DNA from 2 places in the Acidiphilium sp. 20-67-58 genome. Region 2 is predicted to be linked to the other one. Evidence: riboswitches for the same ligand, from Rfam matches in the RefSeq annotation. Region 2 holds a riboswitch; the other holds the start of a gene.
What was found. Region 2 has a riboswitch for cobalamin ahead of B7Z76_RS06885 (TonB-dependent siderophore receptor). Riboswitches for the same ligand answer to the same signal wherever they lie in the genome.

Region 1 (7,191 bases), on a different contig from region 2:
GCCGTTCGAGCAGCAGCGCCGGGTCGGTGATGGTCGCCTGGGTGAACGCCGGCAGCGGCCCGCGCCCATACCGGGCGCGCACCTCCTCCTCGCTCAGCGTGGCGAGCAGCGCCTGCCCCATCGAGGTCGCGTGCGCCGGCAGCCGGCTGCCCACCCCGAGCGAGAGCGACATCAGCCGCTGCGGCGCGGCCGACCGCGCGACATACACGATCTCCGTCCCGTCCAGCACCGCCGCCGAGCTCGATTCGCCCAGCCGCTGCGTCAGCCCGGTCAGATAGGGTTCGATGAGTTCGGGAAAGCGCAGGCTGCCGAGATAGGCATAGCCCAGCTCCAGCACCCGCGGCGTGAGGGTGAACCACCGGTCGGTCTGCACCGCATAGCCGAGGTCGCAGAGGGTGAGCAGAAACCGCCGCGCCGCCGAGCGCTGCAACCCGGTCACCCTGGCGGCGTCCGACAGTGTCATCTTCGGCCGGTCCGGCCCGAAGGCGCACAATATCGCCAGCCCCCGGGCGAAACTCTCGACATGGTCGCGCGGGTTGGTCAGGCTCGGGCGCGGCAGCCTGGATGGTCCGGTCTCGTCTGGCGCAGTTGGCATCCGTGCGTTCTGCGCACATCTCCCCTGCGGATGCAAGATGGCAGACCGCCCGGCGCCCCACCCGGCGTCTGGGCGGGGCGAAAATCGTTAACCTTTCCCACGCCAAGGGCGAGCTTCCGGATTCCCCCCGCGCTTGTCCACAGGCTTATTCAGATTTCTGTGGACAACTCGTGCGAAGCCCGGATCGCAAAAGCCTGATTTCATTACGGTCTTGCTTCAGCCCTTCACCCGCGTGCCGCTGCCGTCGGTCACCCTCACCTCGATCGGGATCCCCCGCGCGACCGAGGCGCCGACGGTGCAGAACTGCTCGAACTGGCCGAGAATCCGGTCGAGATGCCCGATCGTCCCGGCCTCTGCGGCGAACCCGATGGCAACATGGATCGCCTGCACCCGCAGCCTCCGGTTCTCGTCGCGCTCCACGGTCGCCCGCGCGGTGGTGGTGATCGCCCCCGGCGCCTCGCGAAACTTGGTCATCGCGAAATGAAAGCTGGACGACATGCACGAGCCCACCGCCGCGAGCAGCAGCTGCACCGGCTCCGGCCCCGCCCCGCCGCCGAGCGGCGGCGGCTCGTCGGAGACGAGCTTCGGCAAGCCGCCGCCGAATTCGGTCTCGAACCGGTAATTCTCGATCTGCCGCAGGACGATCTCGTGCGTGTCGGCCATCTTGCCTGTCTCCTTCTGCCGCGCGCAGTCTGCACCCGGCGCGCCGCCGCCGCCAGACCGCCATCCGGCCATCCGCGACACCCCACCCTTGCCGCCCGCCCGCCGAGCCGGCATATGCAACAGGTCACCGGTCCCGCGCGAGCGGGTGAAAAGGGAACATCGTGCGCTTCGGCCGGGCCTGATTGTCCCGGAAGCAAGTCGATGGCTGCCCCCGCAACTGTCAGCGGCGAGCCGGTGGTCCGTCCGCCCGCAAGGGCGAGCCACTGAACCGGAACCGGTTCGGGAAGGCAGGGCCACCAGCGTCGACCCGCGAGCCAGGAGACCTGCCGGTGTCGCATCAACCAACGCTGCCGGGCGGGGTGCACCGGAAGCCGGAGCCAACCCATGACTGCACGCATCAGCGGCAGCGCCTGCCGCGCGCGCCTCGTTCGCCTCCCCGCACGCCAGGGAGGCCGCGCATGAGCATCGCCACCAATCTAGGCTTCCCCCGCATCGGCCGCCGGCGCGAGCTGAAGGCCGCACTCGAGGCCCATTGGGCCGGCGAGCTCACCGAAACCGCCCTGCACGATGCCGCCCGCGCCCTGCGCGCCGGGTCGCAAGCGCTGCAACAGGGGCTCGGCATCGGCCACATCCCGTGCAACGACGCCTCGCTCTACGACCATGTGCTGGATACCGCCTGCATGTTCGGCGCGATCCCGCCGGGTTATGGCTGGCGCGGGGGGGAGGTGTCGCTCGCGACCTATTTCGCCCTCGCCCGCGGCACCGGCGGCCACGATGCCGCCACCGGCCTGCCGGCGCTCGAAATGACCAAGTGGTTCGACACGAATTATCACTACCTCGTGCCCCGTCTGTCCGCCGGGCAGCACTTCACCGTCACCGCCAACCGCCCGCTCGAACTGTTCCGCGAGGCGCTGGCCTGCCATCGCCGCACCCGGCCGGTGCTGCTCGGCCCGGTCTCGTTCCTGCTGCTCGCCAAGACCGATGACGGGTCCGACCCGCTCGACCTGCTGGACCGCCTGCTGCCCTGCTACGCGCAGGTGCTGGCGGACCTCGCGGCCGAGGGCTGCGCCTGGGTGCAGATGGACGAACCTGTCCTCGCGCTCGACCTGTCGGGCCGCGCCCGCGCCGCCTTCGCCCACGCCTATGAAACCCTCGCCCGCGGCGCCACGCCGCACCTGCTGCTGGCGAGCTATTTCGCGCCGATGGGCGACAACCTGCCCACCGCCCTCGCCTTGCCGGTCGCCGGCCTGCATCTCGATCTCGTCCGCGGCCAGGCCGATCTCGCGCCCGCCCTCGCCGCTGCCGGCCCGGCACGCCATCTCTCGCTCGGCCTGATCGACGGGCGGAACGTCTGGCGGGCGGACCTTCGCGCCGCCCTCGCCACCGCGCGCGAGGCGGCGCGCGCCCTCGGCGGCACCGAGCGGCTGATGATCGCGCCGAGCTGCAGCCTGCTGCACGTCCCGGTCGATCTCGCGCAGGAAGACCGGCTCGATCCGGCGATCCGGCCCTGGCTTGCCTTCGCCACCCAGAAACTCGCCGAGATCGCCACCATCGCCCGCGGCCTCGACGAAGGCGACCACGCGATCGCCGAGGCGCTGGAGATCGCCGATGCCGCCCGCCGCAGCCGCGCCGAAAGCGCCCGGGTCCACCGGGCGGACGTCGCCGTCCGGCTGCTCGCCGCAACACCGGCGATGGAACGCCGCACACCGCCCCACGCCGCACGGCGGGCCCTGCAGCGCCAGCGCCTCGACCTGCCCACCTTCCCCACCACCACGATCGGCTCGCTGCCGCAAACCTCGGGCGTGCGCCGCGCCCGGGCGGCGCTCGCGCGCAGCGAGATCAGCGCCGCCGAATACGACGAAGCGATCGCGACCTGGACGGAGGATGCGATCCGCCTGCAGGAACGGATCGGGCTCGACGTGCTGGTGCATGGCGAATTCGAGCGCAACGACATGGTCAAGTATTTCGGCGAGCAGCTCGACGGCTTCGCCTTCACCCGCCATGGCTGGGTGCAATCCTATGGCAGCCGCTGCGTCGCACCGCCGATCATCTGGGGCGATGTCGCGCGGCCCCGGCCGATGACGGTGCGCTGGGCGCGCCATGCCCAGTCGCTCACCACCCGGCCGGTGAAGGGAATGCTGACCGGGCCGGTGACGATGCTGCAATGGTCCTTCGTCCGCGACGACCTGCCGCGCGAGACGGTCTGCCGCCAGATCGCGCTGGCCCTGCGTGACGAGGTGGCCGATCTCGACGCCGCCGGCCTCGCCATCATCCAGGTGGACGAGCCGGCCCTGCGCGAGGGGCTGCCGCTGCGCGAGGCGGAGCGCGGCGCCTATCTGGGCTGGGCGGTATCCTGCTTCCGCCTCGCCACCGCCGCGGTGCGCGACGACACGGCGATCCACACCCATATGTGCTACGCCGAGTTCCACGACATCATGCCGGCCATCGCCGCCATGGACGCGGATGCGATCTCGATCGAGACGGCGCGCAGCCGGATGGACCTGCTGACGGCCTTCGCCCGCGACGGCGCCCACGCCTACCCGGCCGAGATCGGCCCCGGCGTGTGGGACATCCACAGCCCGCGCGTTCCGCCCGAGGAGGAGATCCTCGCCCTGCTCCGCCTCGCCCGGGGCAAGCTCGCGGATGAACAGCTCTGGGTGAACCCGGATTGCGGACTGAAGACCCGCAGCTGGCGCGAGGTGGTGCCGGCGCTGGAAAACCTGGTCGGCGCCGCCCGCCGGCTGCGGCGCGAGACCAAGGCGGCCTGATCCGCCGCCGCCCTGCCGGCGCGCCCCTGCCGGCAGGGCGGGCTTGCACATCCCCACCAAGGCGGGATTACATATCTTCGCCAAGGCGGGATTGCATCCCGGGCCCCCCGATTCCAGAACCGTGCAAAGGCCCCGCGCCGCGCGGCGCCGGCAGGCGAGGAGACCGACGATGACCAAGACGCGCAAAAAGCCCGAGGAGCTGCGCAGCCACCGCTGGTTCGGCGCGTCCGACCTGCGCAGCTTCGGCCATCGCTCGCGGATCAAGCAGCTCGGCCACGCGCCCGAGGATTATGCCGGCAAGCCGGTCATCGCCATCGTCAACACCTGGAGCGGGCTTGCCCATTGCCACGGGCATTTCCCCGAACGCGTCGAGGCGATCCGCCGCGGCGTGCTCCAGGCGGGCGGCTTTCCGGTCGAGATTCCGGTGATGGCGCTGCCGGAGAATTTCGTGAAGCCGACGACGATGCTCTATCGCAACCTGCTCGCGATGGAGGTCGAGGAAAGCCTGCGCTCGCTGCCGGTGGACGGCGCCGTGCTGATGGGCGGCTGCGACAAGACCACGCCGGCCACCATCATGGGCGCGATCAGCGCCGGCCTGCCGGCGATCTTCATGCCCGCCGGGCCGATGCTGCGCGGCGACTGGGGCGGGCGCATCCTCGGCTCGGGCTCGGATGTCTGGAAATACTGGGACGAGAAGCGCGCCGGCAACATTTCCGAAGCGCAATGGGAAGACATGGAATCCGGCATCGCCCGCTCGGATGGCGTGTGCATGACGATGGGCACCGCGATGACGATGACCTCGCTCGCCGAGGTGCTCGGCCTCACCCTGCCGGGCGCGACCTCGATCCCGGCGCCGGATTCGCGCCATGCCCGCATGGCGGCGGCAACCGGGCGGCGGATCGTCGAGATGGTGTGGGACGACATCACCCCCGCCGACCTGCTCAGCCAGGCGAGTTTCGAGAACGCGATCGTCGCCAGCGCCGCCCTCGCGGGCTCGACCAACGCGATCATCCACCTGATCGCGATGGCCCGCCGCGCCGGGATCGACCTCGATCTCGACCGGTTCGACGCGCTCTCCGACAGCGTGCCGGTGCTCGCCAATATCCGCCCCTCCGGCCAATACCTGATGGAGGATTTCTATTATGCCGGCGGCCTGCCGGCCTTCCTCACCCGCATCGCCGACCGGCTCGACCTCGCAACCCGCACGGTGAGCGGTGCGACACTCGGCGACAACATCGCCGGAGCGACCGTGTGGAACGACGACGTGATCCGTCCGCTGGACAATCCGGTCTCCCGCGCCGAGGGGCTCGCGGTGCTGCGCGGCAATCTCGCCCCCGGCGGCTGCGTGATGAAACCCTCCGCCGCCGAGCCCCACCTGCTGAAGCATGAAGGCCCGGCGCTGGTGTTCGACGATTACGACGCGATGGCGAAAGCCGTCGCCGATCCCGATCTCGACGTCACCGCCGATCATGTCCTGGTGCTGCGCAATGCCGGGCCGCAGGGCGGGCCGGGCATGCCGGAATGGGGGATGCTGCCGATCCCGGTGAAGCTGCTCCGCCAGGGCGTGCGCGACATGCTGCGGATTTCCGACGCACGGATGAGCGGCACCAGCTACGGCGCCTGCGTGCTGCACGTCGCCCCGGAATCCTTCATCGGCGGGCCGCTCGCGCTGATCCGCACCGGCGATGTCATCGCCATCGACGTCGCCGCCCGACGGATCGATGTCAGGCTCTCCGATGACGAACTCGCCCGGCGCCGCGCGGCATGGACGCCGCCGCCGCCCCGCTTTCCGCGCGGCTATGGCGCGATCTTCGCCGCCCATATCGGCCAGGCCGATACCGGCTGCGATTTCGACGTGCTGGCCCGGCCGGGGACGATCGCCGAGCCGGAGATCCACTGACGATTGGTCGGGCACGGCTGGTTTCACCGAACCGCCCCTTGCGCCGGCGCCGCCCTGGGCGAACATACGGGGCAACATCGTTGACGTTCTTCGAAGGGAATTCCGCATGACCCGCATCCTCCGCCAGCCGGAAGGGCTGGACCGCGCGCCGGCCACCGGGCGCTTCGCGATCGGCCAGCCGGTGTCGCGCAGCGAAGACCCGGTGCTGCTGCGCGGCGAGGGACGCTATACCGACGATCTCGACCGCCAGGGCCAGCTCTACGGTGTTGCCGTGCGCAGCGGGGTCGCGCACGGCATCCTGCGCGGGATCGACACCGCCGCCGCCGCGGCGATGCCGGGGGTTGCCGCCATCATCACCGGCGCCGACATCGTGGCCGCCGGCTTCGGCCCGATGCCGGCGGCCACGAGCCGCAACCGCGACGGATCGGACACGCCCCGCCCGCGTCAGTTCGCACTGGCGACCGACCGGGTGAGGTATGTCGGCGACCCGATCGCCTTCGTCGTCGCCGAAACGCTCCAGCAGGCGCGCGACGCCGCCGAGGCGGTGCTGGCGGAGATCGACACGCTGCCGGCGGTGACCGACGCGCGCGACGCCGCCGCCCCCGGCGCGCCGCAACTGCACGACGAGGCGCCGGGCAATCTCGTGCTCGACTATCATTTCGGCGATGCCGAGGCCGTCGCCGCCGCCTTCGCCCGGGCCGCGCATGTCACCCGTCTGAGCCTGCGCAGCAGCCGCGTGATCGTCAGCCCGATGGAGCCGCGCGCCGCGATCGCCGAATTCGATCCGGCGGAGGGCTACGCGCTGCGTCTCGGCTGCCAGGGGGCGGTCAACATGCGAGGGCTGCTCTGCACCGTGCTCGGCGTGCCGCAGGAGCAGGTCCGGGTTCTCACCTTCCATGTCGGCGGCTCGTTCGGCATGAAGGCCTCGTGCTATCCCGAATATGTCTGCGCCCTGCTCGCCGCGAAGCAACTCGGCCGGCCGGTGAAATGGACCGACGACCGCTCCGGCAGCTTCCTCTCCGACAGCCACGGCCGCGACCACGAGATGCTGGCCGAACTCGCCCTCGACGCCGAGGGGAATTTCCTCGCGACCCGGCTGACCGGGTTTGCCAATCTCGGCGCCTATCTCTCCAACGTGGTGCTGCTGCCGGCCACCGTGAACGCGGTGAAGAACTTCGTCGGCGTCTACCGCACACTCCTGATCGAGGTGTCCAGCCGCAGCGTCTTCACCAACACCACCCCGGTCGGCGCCTATCGCGGCGCGG
Region 2 (7,191 bases):
ACATAGGATCAATAAAGTAGACGAGGTCGGCTTCATATACCATATGTCACATTATGTGTATCACCCAGCAGCGTCACATGGGTTGTTTTATAATGATCGGTTTATTATAATGGAAACGAAAATGCAATCGAGCTCAAGTGTAACATGCCACGCCCACGCCTCCTGACTGACGATGACGTTCTCGACCGCGCCATTCCGGTCTTCAGACAAAATGGCTACGCGGGAACCTCGCTCAGGGATCTTACCGAAGCGACGGGCCTCAGCGCGGCGGCGCTGTATCACCGGTATGGCGACAAGGACGGCCTGTTCCGCGCAGCGCTCGAGCGGTATGCCGATGACGGGTTGACCCCCGTTCTCGAACAGCTCGCCGAACGCACTGACCCGATCGCCTCGATCGCTGATTTTCTCGGCCTGATCCGAGATCATTCGCGGGACGATCCGCTGCATCTCGGATGCCTCCTGGTGAACACGGCGATGGATGGCGGCCCGCTGTCCCCGGAGGCCCGGACGATCGTCGGGACGCGCCTCGCCGGGGTTCAGCAGTTTTTCCACGAGCGGCTTGAACATGCGAATTCTGCCGGACTTTTGCCGGCCGGCATGAATACCGCGACGCAAGCCGAGTTGCTGCTGGGGACCGTCGTCGCGTTGCGCACCTTCGCGCGGCTCGACCCTGATCCTGGCCGTCTTGACCGCCTGGTCGAGGATGCAGTGAGCCGGCTCAGGAGACCCGCGCCCGCGGCTGCATGAACAGCAGACACCACCCAAAAAAGCCCGCCGACAGTAACCGCCGGACCTGCGGTGTTTGCTGTGCGGCCTGCCGTCAAGGAGACCCTGAATGCGTGAACCCCTGAAACTTTACGATCTCGCCGGCGCCGACGAGCGCGTGCGCTTCAGCCCCAATTGCTGGCGCACCCGTTTCGCGCTGGCGCACAAGGGTCTGCCTTGCGAGACCGTGGTCTGGCGGTTCATGGAGAAAGACGCCATCGCGTTTTCCGGCCAGGGCAAGGTGCCCGTGCTGGTCGACGGCACCCGGAACATTCACGACAGCTGGGCTATCGCGCTTTACCTCGAGGATACCTATCCCGACCGTCCCAGCCTGTTCGGCGGCGCGGTCGGCCGCAGCCTCGTCCGCTTCGTCAACCAGTGGACCAGCGAAGCGGTGCATCCCGCAATCGCGAAAGTGGTGCTGCCGGACCTTGTGGACATCCTGCACGAGGGTGACCGCGACTATTTCCGCTCGACCCGCGAGGCCGCGTTCGGCACCACGGTCGGGGCGCTGCGGGCCGCACGCGAGGAAAATCTCGCCACGCTCCGCGCCACCTTGCGCCCGCTGCGCAGCACGCTGGCGGATCAGCAATTCCTTGCCGGCGACGCGCCGAACTATGCCGACCATGTCGCCTTCAGCGCTTTCCTCTGGGCGCATGCCTCGACCCCGGTAAAGATCCTCGCCGAGGATGACACGCTGCACGCCTGGTGCGACCGCATGTTCGACGCTTATGACGGGCTGGCCCGCGTCCTGCCGGCCGCCGCCTGAACGGGAGGATTTCGATGTCCGCAATCCAGGGTGTCCGCGCCTGCGTGTTCGATGCCTACGGCACGCTGTTCGATTTCGGCTCCGCTGTCGCCCGCTGCCCGGATGTGCCGGAAGACCGCCGCGCGGCGCTGGTGACACTCTGGCGGGACAAGCAGCTGCAATACACGTGGCTGCGCAGCCTGCAGAACCTCTATACCGATTTCGAAACCGTCACCGCCGACGCGCTCGATTTCGCGCTGGAGGCGACCAGCCTCGCCGACCCGAAGCGGCGCGAGGCGTTGCTCGCACTCTACCGCATCGTCTCGGCCTATCCCGAGGTGAAGGCAACGCTGGGCGCCCTCAAGGCAAAGGGCATCGCCACCGCAATTCTCTCGAACGGCACCCCTGCGATGCTCGCCGCCGCCATCGCCCATGCCGGGATCGGCGACGTGCTCGACCATGTGCTGTCGGTCGAGGCGGTGGGCGTGTTCAAGACCGATCAGCGTGTCTACCAGATGGTGCCGGCGCGCCTTGGGGTGGAACGCAAGGAGGTCTGCTTCGTCTCCTCCAATGGCTGGGATGCGTATGGCGCCTCGGCCTTCGGCTTCCGCGTCGCCTGGTGCAACCGCGCGAAACAGCCGGCGGAGCGGCTGCCCGGCGCGCCCGATGCCGTTCTCAGCGATCTCTCCGCCCTGCCCGGCCTGCTCGGCCTCGACTGAACCAGCGCTTGCGCCGCCAGCCCCGGTGGCGCTACAGCTTGATCAGGAATCGGTGGCCCGCAAGGGCTGAAACGGGAACGCAGAAGGGTGGTTTGTCGCCCCGTCTGCGGCTGCCCCCGCAACTGTGAGCGGTGAGGCGCGTTCATCCGGGCCATTGCGAGGGGGCACAGACCCGCCCGCGAGAAGGCCGAGCGCGCTGTTGACCCGCGAGCCAGGAGACCGGCCAGTTCCGAGACCATGCGCGCGCGTCCGGGCGGGGTGAACCGGGAGCGAAGGGTGAAGTCCCGTAGCCTTCGGTCGCCCTTATGGCAGCGCCCGCCCCGCCGGGTGCCGGACCGGAGTTTTTCCATGCGCGACTCCGCGCGATATCGTTTTTTCGTTCCCCTCGCCTTGTGCGGGGCTGTTGCCAATGCACACGCCCAAAACGCGCAGCTGCCCGCCGGCACCGTGCCGATCGAGACGGTTACCGCCTCCTATGTGCGGACGCCCATTGCGGATACCCCGGCATCGGTCACGGTCATCACCGCGGCCGCGCTGCGCCAGCGCGGCGTGACCACCCTCGTCCAGGCGCTCGACACGGTTCCCGGCCTGAACGTGGTGCAACTGGGTGGGCCTGGCGCCCAGACCTCGGTCTTCATCGACGGCACCAATTCCGAAGACGTGCTGGTGCTGCGCGACGGCGTGCCGGTGAATGATCCCTCGGTGGCCAACGGCGCGTTCAATTTCGGCAATGCCGGCATCGGCGATATCGCGCGGATCGTGGTGGTCCGCGGCCCGATGTCCAGCCTCTACGGCTCGGGCGCGATCGGCGGCGTCATCAACCTGATCAGCAAGCGTGGCCATGGCGCACCGCATGTCGATTACGACATCGCCGGGGGCTTTCCCGGCCAGGGCGAAGGCAGCGTTACCCTCTCCGGCCAGAGCGGCAAATTCGATTATGCGATCACAGGTTCGCTCATCGAACAGGCCGGGTTCGACGCGACGGCGCGGCGGCTTGCCGTCTATGCCGCGCATCGCGACCCGTTCCGCTACAAGCTCGGCGCCGTCAATCTCGGCTACACACCCATCGCCGGCACGCGGATCTCGCTGATCGTCCGCGCCCGGCAGACCGGCACCCAGTATCCCGATCTCGGATATCCGATCTTCGACGACCCCTATGAAAACAGCTACGATTCGAATGTTTTCGTCCGCTTCGGCGTGAAATCGCACCTGTTCGACAACCGGCTGACCACCGAACTCGACATCGCCCATATCCAGGACGACCGCCGCTACCTCACCCTGCTCGATCCCGCCGACCCCAACCAGTTCGCCGGCGACAGCGGCTATCGCGGCGACCGCACGGTGATCCAGTGGAACAACGTGATCCGCCTGCCGAATTTTGGCCCGATGACAGACCCGACGCTCGTCGCCGGCATCGAGACCACGCATGATACGGCGATCGAGAACTACAATGCGAGCTTTGGCGGCTTTCCCTACCTCTCCAGCCTCGCCGCCTCGCAATCCATCACCGCGGGGCATGTCGGCGCGCAGGCAACCATCGCACGTCGCCTGTCAGTCCAGGGCGCCATCCGAGGTGACTCGGTCAGCGGCTACGGCACCGTGGTGACGGAGCGCGGCGGTCTCGTGCTGGCCCTGCCCGAAATCGATACGCGGCTGAAGGCCTCGGCGGGCAGCGGCTTTCTTGCCCCCTCGCTCTACGACCTGCACGGCATCGACAGCTACGGCTATCACGGCAACCCGAACCTCCACCCCGAACACTCGGTTGGCTATCGGTTCGGCTTCGAAACCGTGCTGCCCGCCTTCGGCATGCCTGACGCAGTGACGCTGCAGATGAGCTATTTCCACCAGGATATCGCTAACCTGTTCCAGTATACTTCCCTGCCTGATGGCACCAGCACGGAGGAGAACGTCGCTCGCGCCCGGATTCACGGCATCGAGGCTGGCATCGGCTTCGCGCCGACCCGCTGGCTCTCCGGCCGGATCGACTATACGCGCACCATCGCCCGCGATGTCGCGACCCGGACGGCCCTTCTGCGCCGGCCGGATAACGCCGGATCGCTTACCCTCTCGATCCACCCGATCCCGGCGCTGTCGATCGAGCCCGCCATCCGCTATGTCGGCCGCTTCTCGGATTACCTCTACGCCAATTCCGGCTATCCGACTGGCACCGGCCTGGCCCGGCCCGGCACGATCGCCAATCTGGCGGTCAACTACCGCGTCAGCCGGGCCCTCACTCTTTTCGCGATCGGCCGCAACCTGACCAACTCCCCCTTCGAGCCGGCAAACGGTGTGCAAATCCCCGGCCAGAATTTCCTGTTCGGCCTGAGAGGCACGATCGGCGGATGATGTGACAGCTCGGTTCAGGCGGCAGCATAAGACATATTCGTGAAAGACATATGTTGCGATGCACAAAAAACTTGAAACGGGCACCGGAACGGACATATAGTGCATCGCAGCAAACAACACGTTGTTTGCTTTCTTGGACGTTTCCTCCCTAAACTTGGCGGCCTTATGGCCGCCATTTTTTTTGGCCGATCTGCCCACACCCATCCAGAACACTTTCCGATCCTTCCGGATCGGATGCATCGCTCTATCATATCGATAAAAAACATCCTTATCCGATCAGATGGCTCCATCTGATCGGATAAGGGCGCTCTGGCGTGATCCCATCCGGAAAAAACCGCTTGCCTTCGCTTTGGAGCCGGTTACTCTGTGCATGGCAGATATATCACAAAAGCAAGAAGGATGGGACAAATGGCACTTTCAAGGCGCAATGCTCTGCGGGGCGCGGCAGGCACGGTTCTCCTCGCCTCGGCAAGTCCCATCGCCCGGGCGGGCGACAAGGTCTATCACATCGGGATCACCCTGCCGCTGACCGGCGCCGACGCCGAGGCCGCGCATCTGATCCTTCACGGCGCGCAACTCGCGATCAAGCTCGCCAACCAGAGCGGTGAACTCGGCGACATCCGGCTCGAACCGATGGTGCTGAACAACGCGACCGCGACCGCCGGCCAATACGACCCCGCGCAGGCCGCCACCAACGCCCGCAAGCTGGCCGGGACGCACACCGTTCTCGCCAATGTCGGGCCCGAGATGAGCGGCTCCGGCAAGGCGATGGCGCCAATCCTCTCGATGGCGAATCTGGCCACCATCACCCCCTCCTCCACCGCCCCCGACATCACCAGCCCGACCTATGCCGGCGAGTTCGATCCGGGCGGCAAGCCGATCTATTTCCGCACCGTGACGACCGATGCCTATCAGGGCCCGAACATGGCGAATTTCTATGCAGAGGTCCTCAAGGCAAAGAGCGTCTACATCCTCGATGACAGCGGCGCCTATGGCGTCGGCCTCGCCAACGCCTTCGAGGCGCAGGCGAAGAAGAAGGGCATCAAGGTCCTCGGCCGCGACAGGCTGGATCCCAAGGCCGCGGACTATTCCGCCGTGCTGACCAAGATCGCCGCGACCAAGACTGCCTCGCTCTATTATGGCGGCACGATGCAGGCGGGTGTGAAGCTGGTGAAGCAGAGCTACCAGATCATTCCGCACGTCATCAAAGGCGGCGGCGACGGCATATTGAGCCCCGAGATGATGACGGCCGCCGGCTTCCCCGCCGCCGAGGGCTGGTATGGCACCAACGCCTCGCCGCATGTGGTGGACGACCCCAAGCTCGCAAACTGGGTCGCGCTCTATACGAAAACCTACGGCGTGGCACCTGATGACTACGCGATCACCGGCTATGACGCAGCCCTCGTCGCCATCGCCGGCATCAAGACGGGGCAGAAGGCCGGCAAGCCGCTCACCGCCGCAAATGTGCGCGACGCGATCGCGACCGTGCATGTCAACGGCTTGCAGGGGCCGATCAGCTTCGACAAGTATGGCGACATGACCAGCCATGTCGTCGCCGTGTTCCAGTTCCACCATGACAAATCCGCCCCGCTCGGGGACCTGAACAAGCAGATGCGATACGTCGGCGTGGCGCCGCAGAACTGACGCGGCGGCCATGACCGGAACGGCGGTTTTTTTCCAGCAGCTCGTGAACGGGCTGAGCCTGGGGGCGATGTATTCGTTGCTCGCCCTCGGGTTCACGCTCGTCTACGGTATCCTGGAGCTGATCAATTTCGCGCATTTCAACGTGTTCATGGTGGGGGCGTTCGTCGGCCTCATCGTGCTGCAATGGTTCGGCCTGCAGGGCCAGTCGGTGGTGCTGCACGGCGCCCCGCTGGTGCTGTCGCTGCTCGCAGCCCTCGCGGTGACAATGGTGGCCTCCGGGGTGCTCGGCGTCGTGATCGAGCGCTACACCCTGCGGCCAATGCGCAACGTGCGCGGGCCGATGGCGATGATCACCACGATCGGCGTCTCCTATATCCTGTTCAACCTCGTGCTGCTGCTCACCAACGCGCAGGCGCTGAACTACCCCGACCCGATGCCGAGCATCGACTATCATCTCGGTGGGGTGACGATCCGCCTCAAGGCGGTGATCATCTGGATCGTCGCGGCGGTGCTGATGTGGGGGCTCAACCTGTTCGTCAGGCGCTCTCGCCTTGGCAAGGCGATGCGCGCCGTCGCCCAGGACGCCGAAGCCGCGCGGATGATGGGCGTCGAGGTCGATCAGGTGGTGATGATCGCCTTCTTCGCCGGCTCCGCCCTGGCCGGCGCCGCCGGGATGATCTTCGGCCTCTACTACAATTTCACCCAGTACAGCATCGGCTACACGGCGGGGCTGCGCGCCTTCACCGCTGCCGTGCTCGGCGGCATCGGCAACGTGCCGGGGGCGATGGTGGGCGGCCTCCTCATCGGCCTGATCGAGACGATCAGCAGCCAGTACATCGCCACGAAATGGGCCGATGTGATCATCTTCTCGATCCTGATCCTCACGCTGGTCTTCCGCCCGGCCGGCCTGCTCGGCGCGCAGTCGCCCAACCGCTCGTAGGCGGCGATGAAGCGCCTCGCCCTGCTTTC

Region 1: another riboswitch for cobalamin. It lies ahead of metE (5-methyltetrahydropteroyltriglutamate--homocysteine S-methyltransferase); the one in region 2 lies ahead of B7Z76_RS06885 (TonB-dependent siderophore receptor).

The regions. Positions count from the first base shown of each region.
Region 1 covers NZ_NCAS01000030.1:20,256-27,446, reverse strand. The annotation lists gene B7Z76_RS12275 (IclR family transcriptional regulator C-terminal domain-containing protein) at 1-595, opposite strand, end outside; gene B7Z76_RS12270 (OsmC family protein) at 812-1,258, opposite strand; cobalamin riboswitch at 1,370-1,604, shown strand; gene metE (5-methyltetrahydropteroyltriglutamate--homocysteine S-methyltransferase) at 1,717-4,026, shown strand; gene araD (L-arabinonate dehydratase) at 4,196-5,926, shown strand; gene B7Z76_RS12255 (xanthine dehydrogenase family protein molybdopterin-binding subunit) at 6,033-7,191, shown strand, end outside.
Region 2 covers NZ_NCAS01000012.1:51,539-58,729, forward strand. The annotation lists gene B7Z76_RS06865 (DsbA family protein) at 1-43, opposite strand, end outside; gene B7Z76_RS06870 (TetR/AcrR family transcriptional regulator) at 145-747, shown strand; gene B7Z76_RS06875 (glutathione S-transferase family protein) at 836-1,534, shown strand; gene B7Z76_RS06880 (haloacid dehalogenase type II) at 1,549-2,232, shown strand; cobalamin riboswitch at 2,266-2,475, shown strand; gene B7Z76_RS06885 (TonB-dependent siderophore receptor) at 2,581-4,578, shown strand; gene B7Z76_RS06890 (branched-chain amino acid ABC transporter substrate-binding protein) at 4,987-6,222, shown strand; gene B7Z76_RS06895 (branched-chain amino acid ABC transporter permease) at 6,233-7,162, shown strand; gene B7Z76_RS06900 (branched-chain amino acid ABC transporter ATP-binding protein/permease) at 7,169-7,191, shown strand, end outside.